DNA from 2 places in the Streptomyces lacaronensis genome. Region 1 is predicted to be linked to the other one. Evidence: riboswitches for the same ligand, from Rfam matches in the RefSeq annotation. Region 1 holds a riboswitch; the other holds the start of a gene.
What was found. A riboswitch is a leader RNA that binds a small molecule or an ion and turns the genes downstream of it on or off. The one in region 1 is predicted to bind glycine.

Region 1 (6,320 bases):
AGCCCGCGATCACCAGCTTGGGGCGGTGCTCCTTGGCCAGCCGCTCGACCTCGTCCATGTCGACCAGACCGGTCTCGGCGTCCACGTGGTAGGGCACCACGTTGTAGAGCTTGCCGGAGAAGTTGATCTTCATGCCGTGGGTCAGATGGCCGCCGTGCGCCAGGTTCAGCCCCAGGATGGTGTCGCCGGGGGAGAGCAGGGCGAACATCGCGGCCGCGTTGGCCTGGGCGCCCGAGTGCGGCTGGACGTTGGCCGCCTCGGCGCCGAAGAGCTCCTTGACCCGGTCGATGGCGATCTGCTCGACCACGTCGACGTGCTCACAGCCGCCGTAGTAGCGGCGGCCGGGGTAGCCCTCGGCGTACTTGTTGGTCAGGACCGAGCCCTGGGCCTCCATGACCGCCGACGGAGCGAAGTTCTCGGAGGCGATCATCTCCAGGGTGGACTGCTGGCGGTGGAGTTCGGCGTCGACAGCAGCGGCGACGTCCGGGTCGAGCTCGTGCAGGGAGCTGTTGAGAAGCGACATCGAGGGTCCCGATCGAATAAGGAGGGTCAGTTTTCGGCGAAAGCGGTGTACTCGTCGGCGGAGAGCAGGTCCTCCGGCTCGCTCGTCACCCTCACCTTGAACAGCCAGCCGCCCTCGAAGGGGGCGGAATTCACCAGCGCCGGATCGTTCACCACGTCCTCGTTGATCTCGGTGACCTCACCGGAGACCGGCGTGTACAGATCGCTGACCGACTTGGTGGACTCCAGCTCACCGCAGGTGTCACCGGCGGAGACCGTGGAGCCGACGTCCGGGAGCTGGACATAGACGACATCGCCGAGCGCGTTGGCCGCGAATTCGGTGATGCCGATCGTCGACACGCCGTCCTCGCCGGCGGCCGACAGCCACTCGTGCTCCTTGCTGTACCGCAGCTGCTGGGGGTTGCTCATGGTCCGATTCTCCTGGATACGGGGGAGTGCTTGGGAAACGGGTCTTAGCTGGTGGGACGCGGCGCCGAGGAATACGGTGCCGAGGGATACGGCGGCGAGGGGACGCGATGGGCCGGGGGCCCGCTCGGCGCCCGCCCTTGTGGAAGCCCGGCGCGCACGCTCATGGAAGCCCGGCGTCCGCGCTCATGGAAGCCCGGCGCTCACGCCGGTGGTAGCTCAGCGCTCGCGCTTGTAGAAGGGGAGCGCCACGACCTCGTACGGCTCCCGGGCACCACGGATGTCCACGAAGACCCCCTCGGTGCCGGGCTTCGCGTACTCCGGGTCCACGTACGCCATCGCGATCGGCCTGCCCAGCGTCGGCGAGGGCGCGCCCGAGGTGACCTGGCCGATCGACGAGCCGTCGGCGGCCACCACGGCGTATCCGGCGCGCGGCACCCGGCGGCCTGAAGCGATCAGGCCGACCAGGGTGCGCGGGGTGACGGTGTCCGCCTGGTGGGACGCGGCCTCCAGGGCCTCGCGGCCGACGAAGCCGCCCGGCTTGTCGAACTTCACCACCCGGCCGAGCCCCGCGTCGAAGGGGGTGGTGTCGGTGGTCAGCTCATGCCCGTACAGCGGCATGCCCGCCTCGAGACGCAGGGTGTCCCGGCAGGAAAGACCGCAGGGCACCAGGCCCACCGGGGCCCCCGCCTCGGTCACCGCCTCCCAGACCCGCTCGGCGTCGTCCGGTGCCAGGAACAGCTCGAAGCCGTCCTCACCCGTGTAGCCGGTGCGGGCGATCATGGCGGGGACGCCCGCGACGGTGCCCGGCAGCCCGGCGTAGTACTTCAGCCCGTCCAGGTCGGCGTCGGTCAGGCGCTTCAGGATCCCCGCGGACTCGGGCCCCTGGACGGCGAGCAGCGCGTAGGCGTCGCGGTCGTCCCTCACGGTCGCCTCGAAACCGCCGGCCCGCTCGGTCAGCGCGTCCAGCACCACCTGCGCGTTGGCGGCGTTGGCCACGACCAGGAACTCCTCGTCCCCGAGGCGGTAGACGATCAGGTCGTCCAGGATGCCGCCCTCGTCGTCGCAGATCATGGTGTAGCGGGCGCGGCCCACGGCGAGCGCGGACAGCCGGCCGACCAGCGCGTGGTCCAGGGCGTCCCCGGCCCGCGGACCGATGAGAGAGATCTCACCCATGTGGGAGAGGTCGAAGAGCCCGGCGCGGGTGCGTACCGCGGTGTGCTCGTCGCGCTCGCTGCCGTAGCGCAGCGGCATGTCCCAGCCGGCGAAGTCGGTCATGGTGGCGCCGAGCGCGCGGTGCCGCGCGTCCAGCGCGGTACGGCGTGGGGTGGGCGGGGCGTCGGTCACGATTCAGGCTCCAGAGGTCGGGGTCGCGCGACGGCGAGGACGGACGACAAGGACGCGTGCGTCCTCCCCATCTGTCATCGGAACCTGAGAGGTTCGCCGTGACGCCCGTAAGGGGCCCGGTTTGCACCTTGGGTGGAGCCGCGCCCGCGCGGCCCGCTTTTCAGATCTGCCTCGTCCGTGCGGTATCGGGGCCTGAGAGATTCAAGGGAGGACTTGCTCCTTCGGCGCCCTGGACACCCGGCACGGATGCCGATGACCAAGGACTCTCCCGCGCGGATTCAAGCGGCCGGTATGGAGTTGCGCGGACATCATCGCATGTATGGCCGAGAAGGGAAGCCCCGATCCGACGGGGCTCCGGCCGCCCGGTCAGGGGCAGCCTTGCCCGACATTACCTTTTCTTGACACTCTGCGGGTACGAGCAGCGTTGACCGACCTGGGAGGACGATCACGGTGCATGGGCAGGGAACGTACGCGACAACACAGAGGCTCCTGCCGGCGCGGCGTGGGCGCACCCCCTCCGGGTCGACGGCCCGGCCCGGTCGAAGAAGCGCGGTGCACGATCTGCGCGCCGGGGCGGAGGGTGGCGGCGCGGACCCGCGTGAGCTGCGGTTTCCGGCAGGGGATGTGCTGGTCGCCTCCGGGCTGCCGGGCAGTGGCAAGAGCACCCTGATCAACCGGACGGTGCCGCTCCTGGACGAGACGGGCGCGGTCGTGATCAGGGTGGACTCGCAGAACACCCGGGAGACGTGGGAGCGCCGGCTGCCCGGCTGGCTGCCGTACGCGCTCTACCGACCGCTGGTCCGGTACGCCCACTACGCCGGGCTGCGCCGGGCGCTGCGCTCGGGCGTGAGCGTGGTGGTGCACGACTGCGGGGCGCTGCCGTGGGTCCGCCGCTGGCTGGCCCGGGACGTGCGGCGCCGGGGCCGCAGTCTCCACATGGTGCTGCTGGACGTGGGCGCCACGGAGGCGCTGGAGGGCCAGGCCGCCCGTGGCCGCGGGGTCTCCGCCTACGCCTTCGGGCGGCATCTGCGCGCGATGCGGCGGCTGATCACCGGGATGGAGGAGGGGCGGCCGCCGCGGGGGTGCGCGTCGGCGGTGCTGCTGGACCGGCGAGGCGCGAGCGCGCTGCGCTGCATCTCCTTCGAGTGATCACGCCTCTCCCCCAAGTGGCCGAAAATCGGCCATTGGCATCACACAGCGTGACGAGGGCGAGTCCGGGCGAGGTGGGGAAGTGCTGTGGAGATCGCCGCCGCCCCCTCCGGCCCCGGGCCGCCCAGCGGTTAGGGTGCTTCGGGCAGGTCGGACGAGATGGCGGTTGGACGAAGATGAGCTTCCCGGAGCAGTACGGAGCGGCCCCGGCGCACGGAGGATTCCCGGACGGCGGGTATGCCGCGCATCCGGCGTTTCCCGGCAATGAGCTCGAAGAGGTGATGGCCGCCTCCGTCGACGTCCCCGGCGCCGGAGCGCGCATCGTCGAGACGCTCTCCCGCAGCCACCTCTGGATTCCACTGCCCAACGGCGGGGGCCCGGGCAGCCCGAGCCTCGATCTGCCCACGATGGAGATCGACGGCGGCGCGTATGTCCCGGTGTTCAGCTCCGAGCAGCAGTTCCTCCAAATCGTCGGCTCCCATATGTCCTTCACCATCGCCCCGGCCGTGGAGTTCGCCCGCGGGCTGCCGCCCCAGCTCGGCATCGCGGTGAACCCCGGTGGCGCGGTGGTCGTACCGCTGCCTCCGCCCGCCGTCCGGGAGTTGTGCCGCGCCGGGCGTACCGAGCTCGACGGCCCGGCCAACGGTGGCCGGGTGCGGCTCTTCGAACCGGACTGGCAGGACGAGCCGGTGGACTTCCTGGCCGCCGCCGGGATCGAGTTCGCCAAGGGCACCGGGGTGCGGACCGCCCGGCGCGCCCTGGCCAGCGTCGAGGGCGACGAGCCGGCGCTCTTCGTCGGTGTGCAGCTCGACGAGCCCGGCCCCGAGGGGCAGGCGCGCGCGGTGGAGGCGCTGGGCCGCGCCCTCGGTTCGGTGCCGGTGCCGTGGAAGGTTCAGCTGGTACTGCTGGACGTGGCGCAGGGCGATCCGGTGGCCGACTGGATGCTGGGACGGGTGCGGCCGTTCTACGACCGTGACCTCTGACTCACCCCTGGGTCCGCTGCCGCGGCCCGTAAGCTGGTTTGATGACCAGGAGGGGTGCGAGCACGCTCCCCGGTGAGGTGTGGGCAAGGCGATGAGAAGGGGCGGACCCAGGTGAGCGCGGGCGCGGATTGGGGGGCGGCGGCCGGCCAGGTTGAGCGAGCGTTGCAGCAGGTCGCTCCCGGCCGGTACGACGCCTACGAGGCGCTGCTGCACGCCATCGGCGAGGGCCAGGTCTGGATGCTGCTGTGGCACGGCGCGCCCGGCTCCCCCGACGCACAGTACGGGAACATGGACGTGGACGGCCTCGGTTACGCCCCGTGTGTGACCTCCGCGCAGGAACTGGCCGCCAGTGGCTGGAACCGCGCGCATGAGGTGGTCGAAGGACGCCTCATCGCCGACTCGCTCTACCGCGACCGCTACGGCCTCTGGCTCAACCCCCACGCCCGCGGCGGCGGAGTGGGCATCCCCTGGCCGGATCTGCGCCGGATCGCGGGCGGTCTGGACCGGCTGCCCGCCGGGCCGCTGCGGCTGTCCGAGCCCGCCATCGACATCCCCCAGTTCTACGCCCTGTTGGGGCAGAACGCGCATCGCACCGCCGCGGTGCGATCGCTGCGTCGCGTCTGGGTGCAGCCCGCGCTGGGCGCCCCGTACCTGGCGATCGGCCTGGATCTGTACGACACCGGCGCCGCGTCGGTGCAGTCGGTGCGGGTGATGATGGAGCAGTCGATCACCGCCGTGCCGGACGGGCTGCCGGTCTCCACGGTCGCGCTCTCGGACGAGTACGATCCCGTCGCCATGTGGATGCGGGCCAACGCCCGGCCCTTCTTCGACCGTGAGGCCTATGGCGCCGCGTCCGCCGCGCCGCCGTCGTACGGCTACGGCTATCCGCCGCCGCGCCCCGCGTACTGAGCCACCGCGCCCCGCGTCCTGAGCCGCCGCGCCCCGCGTACCGAGCCGCCGCGTACCGAGCCGCCGCGCCCCGCGTGCCGAGTCCCCCGTCCCACGTACTGAGCCGCCGCGTCCCGCCGCGTCCCATCGCGTACTGAGCCGCGCACCGATTGACGGGATTGCCCGACCGGCCTTCCGCCCCTATCGGGCCGAACCCCCCATTACGGGCGCGAGGTTACTGCTGCGTTCTCGTGTCGCGACCGTCCGTATAGCGGAGCGGTACTCACCACATCACGGTTAGGCATCCATTGTCCGGGAGTACTGGCGGGTGATCACAAACGCGTTGAAGACTCCCGCTCCAAGGGGTGCGGTTCCTGTGTACGACCCCTTCCGAGAAGGTTCCGTACCAGAACGCGACTTTCACCCAGGTTGTGGACGAAGCCGCCACAGCGGCGAGTCGTGGGCCGGTCACCACCGGCCGAGAGGGGTCTCCACCACGATGACGGCACCATTGCACGGCACGAGCACGGACAGCGATCCGGTCGCGACTGCCGATGTAGCGGCGGATGTGGTCAAAGCGTCCGTCGAAGGCAGATCGCTGCGGCAGATCGCCTGGTCACGCCTGAAGCGGGACAAGCTCGCACTGACGGGTGGCATCGTTGTCGTCTTCCTCGTACTGGTGGCGATCTTCGCTCCACTCATCGTGAGTCTGCTCGGGCATCCGCCCAATGAGTTCCACCAGGAGGAGATCGACCCGCTGTTCGGCACCCCGAAGGGATCCCTGGGCGGTATCAGCCCGGACTTCCTCTTCGGTGTGGAGCCGTCCAACGGCCGCGACGTCTTCAGCCGGGTCATCTACGGCGCCCGGATCTCGCTGCTGGTGGCCTTCCTCGCGGCGGTGGTCGCGGTGGTCCTCGGCACCATCTTCGGCATCATCGCCGGGTACTTCGGCGGCTGGGTGGACTCGCTGATCAGCCGGGTGATGGACATGCTGCTGGCCTTCCCGCAGCTGCTCTTCATCATCTC
Region 2 (6,320 bases), 6.5 Mb from region 1:
CCCATCGAAGCGTCCCTCCTCGAGTGGATCATCGGCGCCGGGCGTGTGCACACCACGCTCGATGATGCCCACCAATGTGATCGATAACGCCCCGCGATCCCCACCCAGCCGGTAGGCTCTGTGGAACTGCGCATTGCGCTGGGGAAATGAACCAGCGAGTTCCAGCCTACCGCGCGGGGCCCAAAATGCCAGGTCATATCCGTTCATCTGGCACTGAATCGGGGAAAATCCCCGCCATCCCGGGGACTGGATATCCTCTTGTCGGCGATATCGGCAGCGGCTAGACGAAACACAACGGGAACACTTGTCGTATAAACTCGGCTAACGAGGCAGAGAGATAACGCCCGAACGGTCTGTTCCCGGCTCCCCTCTGACCCGTGTTCCACCGACAGCGCCGCCCAAACCCGGCCCGCTATCGCTTCACCGTGTCTTCAAAGCGAGAGGCGACCCACTATGCCGCTGCATGTGCCCCAGGCCCCCGCGCCCGCCCTGCGCAGCGTCCTCACGGCCCTTGATTCCCCCACCGCCGTCCGCGAGGCCCGCACCCCCGTGCTCTCCACGCTCACCGGCCCCTTCGAACCCGAACTCCCGCTCCCCGTCCATGTCCTGGACGACATCACCGCCCCCGACGGCCCGCCGCGCACCCGGCTCACCGGCTGGCGATTCCTGATCCGCGACGGCGACCGTACGGTGGCCGCCGCCGAGGCGAGGCTCACCGCCGACGGCTGGACCTTCTCGCACTTCTCCGAGGGCCCCTACGTCAGCTCGGCCGAACTCGCCCTGAGCGAGGCCGAGTCGCTGCCCTCGGCGTACCAGCCGCGGCTGCTGTCCATCCCCGAGCTCTACATGGTCACGCTCTGGCTGCACGGCGACCTGACCGCGGACGGCGCCGAAGGCGGCCTCGGCGCCGGGGACCTGCTGGTGCCGCTCGCCCCGGCCCCGCCCGGTATCGCGGCGCACCGGGCGCACCGCGCAACCGATCTGCTGCCCGTCCTCACCCACCGGCTGACCCGGGCCCCCTTGCTTGGCTCACCCGCCTGACCTGGGCCTTCATCAGGCCGGGAGCGCCCCGTGACCGCCGGGTCACAGGGCGCTCCGCAGCATCCTCGTAACAGTCCGGCCGCGATGAACCCTCCGGACGGGTGATGCGTCATTATCTAGCGAGACCGGTACCGCGAAATCCCTGCGGATTCCAGGCCGCAGGGCAACACTGGAGCAATCGACCGACTCAACCACGGGGGGCGGCCATGAACGCCGCAGCGAGCCGCAGGACCTTCACCACTCCGCAGCGAAAGAACCCTGTCATGTGCCAGCATCAACCGCCCTGCCCGTCAGCCGACTCAGCCGACCGGGAGGCCGCCCATCTCGTGGCGCACCACCCGGAGCAGGGATGGAGCCTGCTGTGCAACGGCGTCCTGCTCTTCGAGGACACCGGTGAGCTGCTGCCGGACGGGCGCGTGATCGCACCATGCCGACCGCTGGGTTCCGAGCACGTAGTCACCGCGGCCTGACCTCCGCCGTCGACGGCACGTACATATCAGGGGCCGGCCCGGCGCGTTCGCCGAACCGGCCCCACTGACGCATCGCAGGGCTTAAGACCCTCAGCCCTCGTAGGATTCCAGCGGCGGGCAGGAGCAGACGAGGTTACGGTCCCCGTAGGCCCCGTCGATCCGCCGCACCGGCGGCCAGTACTTGTCGGCCGCCGAGACCCCGGCCGGGAAGACCGCCTCCTCCCGGGAGTACGGGTGGTCCCACTCCGCGGTCAGCGACGCCGCCGTATGCGGGGCGTTCCGCAGGGGATTGTCCTCCTTGGCCCACTCGCCGGAGCCGACCTTCTCGATCTCGGCCCGGATGGCGATCATCGCCTGGCAGAACCGGTCCAGCTCCGCCAGATCCTCGCTCTCGGTCGGCTCGATCATCAGCGTTCCGGCGACCGGGAACGACATCGTCGGCGCGTGGAAGCCGTAGTCGATCAGGCGCTTGGCCACATCGTCCACGGTCACGCCGGTGGCCTTCGTCAGCGGACGCAGATCCACGATGCACTCATGCGCCACCAGGCCGCCGGGGCCGGTGTAGAGCACCGGGTAGTGCGGTTCGAGGCGCTTGGCGACGTAGTTGGCGCCGAGCACCGCGACCTGGGTCGCGCGGCGCAGCCCCTCGGCGCCCATCAGCCGGATGTACGCCCACGAGATCGGCAGGATCCCCGCGGAGCCCCACGGCGCGGCCGAGACCGGGCCGACGCCCGTGGCCGGACCGGCGGCGGGCTGCAGCGGATGGTTGGGGAGGTAGGGCGCCAGATGCTCGCGCACCGCGATCGGGCCGACGCCGGGGCCCCCGCCGCCGTGCGGGATGCAGAAGGTCTTGTGCAGGTTCAGATGCGAGACATCGCCACCGAACCGGCCCGGCTCGGCGAGCCCGACCAGCGCGTTGAGGTTGGCGCCGTCCACGTAGACCTGGCCGCCCGCGTCGTGCACGGTCGCGCAGATCTCGGTGATGTGCTCCTCGAACACGCCGTGGGTGGAGGGGTAGGTGACCATCAGGACGGCGAGCTGGTCCCCGTACTGCTCGATCTTGGCGCGCAGGTCGTCGGTGTCCACCTCGCCGTCCTGGCCGGTCTTGACCACGACGACCTTCATACCGGCCATCACGGCGCTGGCCGCGTTGGTGCCGTGCGCGGAGGACGGGATGAGGCAGACGGTGCGCTGGGTGTCGCCGTTGGCCCGGTGGTAGGCGCGCACCGCCAGCAGCCCGGCGAGCTCGCCCTGGGACCCGGCGTTCGGCTGCAGCGAGACCTTGTCATAGCCGGTGACCTCGGCCAGCCGCTCCTCCAGCTCACGGATCAGGGTCAGATAGCCCTGGGCCTGCTCGGCCGGTGCGAAGGGGTGCAGCGCGCCGAACTCCGGCCAGGTGACCGGCTCCATCTCGGTGGTCGCGTTGAGCTTCATGGTGCAGGAGCCGAGCGGGATCATGCCCCGGTCCAGGGCGTAGTCCCGGTCGGCCAGGCGCCGCAGATAGCGCAGCATCGCGGTCTCGGAGCGGTGCTGGTGGAAGACCGGATGGGTCAGATAGCCGTCCTGGCGCAGCAGGGCCGCGGGCAGCGCGTCCGGCGCCGAGGCGTCCAGCTCCTCGAGCCCGGGGATCCCGGAGGCGTCGCCGTTGCCGCCGTCCACCCCGAAGGCGGACCACACGGCGGCGAGCTGCGCGCGGCCGGTGGTCTCGTCACAGGCGATGCCGACGTGGTCGGCGTCGGTCAGCCGGAGGTTGACCCCGGCCTCGCGGGCCGCGGCGACGACCTCGGCGGCCCGGCCCGGCACCCGTGCGGTGAGGGTGTCGAAGAACGCGCCGTACACCACCTCGACACCACCGGACCGCAGCCCCTCGGCGAGCACGGAGGCGTAGCGGTGGGTGCGGCGGGCGATCGCCGCGAGCCCGTCCGGACCGTGATAGACGGCGTACATCCCGGCCATCACGGCCAGCAGCACCTGAGCGGTGCAGATGTTGCTGGTGGCCTTCTCCCGGCGGATGTGCTGCTCACGGGTCTGCAACGCCAGCCGGTACGCCTTGTCGCCGTCGGCGTCCACCGAGACCCCGACCAGACGGCCGGGGAGGTTGCGGGCGTAGGCGTCGCGCACCGCCATGAAACCGGCGTGCGGTCCGCCGAAGCCCATCGGGACGCCGAACCGCTGGCTGCTGCCCACCGCGATGTCCGCGCCCAGTTCGCCGGGCGGGGCGAGCAGGGTGAGCGCGAGGAGGTCGGCGGCGACGGTGACGACCGCGCCCAGTTCATGGGCCCGCTCGATGACCGGGCGCGGATCGCGCACCACACCGGAGGCGCCCGGGTACTGGAGCAGCACGCCGAAGATCCCGCGCTCGGCGATCTCGTCCGGGATGCCCTCGGCCAGGTCGGCGACGACGACCTCGACACCGGTCGGCTCGGCGCGGGTCCGTATGACCGCGATGGTCTGCGGCAGACAGTCGGCGTCGATCAGGAAGACGCCCTCCTTGACCTTGCCGACGCGCCGCGACAGCGCCATCGCCTCGGCGGCCGCGGTGGCCTCGTCCAGCAGCGAGGAACCGGCCGTGGGCAGCCCGGTCAGGTCGGCGACGACGGTCTGGAAGTTCAGCAGCGCCTCGAGCCGGCCCTGGGAGATCTCCGGCTGGTAGGGCGTGTACGCGGTGTACCAGGCGGGGTTCTCCAGCACATTGCGCAGGATCACCGGCGGGGTGTGGGTGCCGTAGTAGCCGAGGCCGATCATCGACGGCAGCACCTGGTTGCGGTCGGCGAGCGCGCGCAGCTCGGCGAGGACCTCCGGCTCGCTGCGGGCCGGCGGCAGGGCGTCCAGCGCCTCGGTGCTCTTGATGACGTCCGGTACGGCGGCCTCGGTGAGCTCGTCCAGCGAGCCGAAGCCGACCTGGGCGAGCATCTTGGCCTGCGCCTCGCCGTCCGGGCCGATGTGGCGCCGCTCGAACGGAGTACCGGATTCCAAGTCGGAGAGTGCGATGCGTTTGGCGGTCATCTGCGGGGGCCTCCTGGTCTGTGACGACCTACGAGGGGCACCGCGACTCGGGTGCCCGGACGGCCTCCCCCTCTGTCATCTCAACCTGAGAGCTTCACCGGCCCACATACCGCCTGACCGGTTTTCACCGTCGGTGAGGAGGGGTTCCGGAGCTCTGCTCGCCCGTGGCCCACCCTGCTTTCCAGAGTGACCTCACCCGCACGGTACGTGTGCCTGAGAGATTCCGGGGAGGGTTTGCTCCTTCGGCGCCTCCGACAGCGTCGGCGGAGGACTCTCCCGCACGGGGTCTGCAGCCACAGTCAGCGTACCAGCGGTTCTGCCGCGGGGGACGGTCGCGGGCGTTCGAGTGGCCGAGTGCGGCGATGTGGCTTTTTGTAGGGAGCAACGGGCACTTGCCACTTGCTTGTCATCTGTTTGCCACCTGTGGGAGAGAGCGTGCAGACCGATATCGACCCGCGGACCCTGATCGGCCGCAAGGCATTCGACCGCGAGGGCGCCAAGATCGGCACCGTGGACGAGGTCTATCTCGACGACGCGACCGGCGAGCCCGAATGGGCGGCGGTACGCACGGGGCTGTTCAGCCGGGACGTCTTCGTACCGCTCGAACCGAGCGAGGTCGTCGGCGACACCCTGCGGGTGCCGTACGACCGGTCCCTGATCAAGGACGCCCCGGACTTCGGGGTAGGCCGCCACCTCTCCCCCGAGCAGGAGCTTCAGCTCTACCACCACTACGGCCTGGACGTCACGGGCTGACCCGGGCACGGGCCGGGCTCGGGCCCACCACCGGGCTCGGGGACCTGCCCGTCCCGGCCTCCGGCCTCCTCCGCGTCCGCTTCCGCATCCGGGTCGGGGCGCAGCAGCGGCAGCGGGTCGGCAGGCTGTAGCGCCGGGTCGTCCACGGGGAACGTCCGTACCCGGCCCGGTGACGACCAAGGTTCCTCGAAGCGCACGGTCACCCGGCCCACCCCGCTCCCCTGCACCCAGCCCGCCCCGTACTCGGCGTGCCGTACATCCGAGCCCGGGAGCCAGCGCCGCGGCTTCTCAGCGTCCTCAGAAGCCTCTTCCGCGCCCTCTCCCATGGACTCCGGTCTCTCCGGCCCCGGCGGGCGCCCGGCGTCCCCCACGGCCTCGTGAGCGGTCTGAGCGGCCTGAGCCGCTTGGGCGGCTTGGGCGACTTGAGCGGCTTGAGCGGCCTGCGCGGCCTGCGCGGCCTGCGCGGCCTGCGCGAAGAGATCCTCCTGCGTGTAGTCCGCCAGACCGCTGACGCCGACCCCCAGCAGCCGCACACCCGCCGTGGTGTCCACCCCGTCGATCAGCCGTGCCGCTGCCTCGCGCACCACCGCCGGGTCGTCGGTCGGACCGCGCAGGGTCTCCGAACGGGTGAGCGTGGAGAAGTCGTACCGCCGCACCTTGATCACGACCGTCCGCCCCGAGCGGCCCGCCTCGCGCAGCCGCCCCACACAGCGGTCGGCGAGCCGCGCGATCTCCAGCTGCACCCGGGTGCGGTCGGTGAGGTCGACATCGAAGGTGTCCTCGACCGAAATGGACTTGGCGTCCCGCTCGGCGACGACGGGCCGCTCGTCCCGGCCCTCGGCCATCAGGAAAAGCGACGCGCCGTGGGCCCGCCCCAGCAGCCGCACCAGCTCCGCCTCGCCCGCCTCCCGCGTCTCGGCCACGGTGTGGATCCCGGCCCGGCGCAGCGCCTCCGCCGTGGCGGGACCGACGCCCGGGAGCGTCCGCACCGACATCGGTCCGAGCAGATCGCGCTCCGTCCCGGGCTCGATGACCACCAGACCATCCGGC

Region 2: linked by a shared signal. The riboswitch ahead of gcvP (aminomethyl-transferring glycine dehydrogenase) and the one ahead of gcvT (glycine cleavage system aminomethyltransferase GcvT) in region 1 are both predicted to bind glycine.

The regions. Positions count from the first base shown of each region.
Region 1 covers NZ_JBLHDK010000003.1:4,063,700-4,070,019, reverse strand. Annotated here, with positions in the region: gene glyA (serine hydroxymethyltransferase) at 1-523, opposite strand, end outside; gene gcvH (glycine cleavage system protein GcvH) at 550-930, opposite strand; gene gcvT (glycine cleavage system aminomethyltransferase GcvT) at 1,147-2,274, opposite strand; glycine riboswitch at 2,445-2,555, opposite strand; gene ACMTAK_RS17100 (AAA family ATPase) at 2,719-3,423, shown strand; gene ACMTAK_RS17095 (enhanced serine sensitivity protein SseB) at 3,600-4,406, shown strand; gene ACMTAK_RS17090 (enhanced serine sensitivity protein SseB C-terminal domain-containing protein) at 4,518-5,315, shown strand; gene ACMTAK_RS17085 (ABC transporter permease) at 5,794-6,320, shown strand, end outside.
Region 2 covers NZ_JBLHDK010000003.1:10,545,115-10,551,434, reverse strand. Annotated here, with positions in the region: gene ACMTAK_RS45665 (glutamate--cysteine ligase) at 1-5, opposite strand, end outside; gene ACMTAK_RS45660 (hypothetical protein) at 454-1,041, shown strand; gene ACMTAK_RS45655 (DUF5999 family protein) at 1,305-1,511, shown strand; gene gcvP (aminomethyl-transferring glycine dehydrogenase) at 1,602-4,517, opposite strand; glycine riboswitch at 4,583-4,707, opposite strand; glycine riboswitch at 4,709-4,806, opposite strand; gene ACMTAK_RS45645 (PRC-barrel domain-containing protein) at 4,953-5,270, shown strand; gene ACMTAK_RS45640 (DNA polymerase IV) at 5,246-6,320, opposite strand, start outside.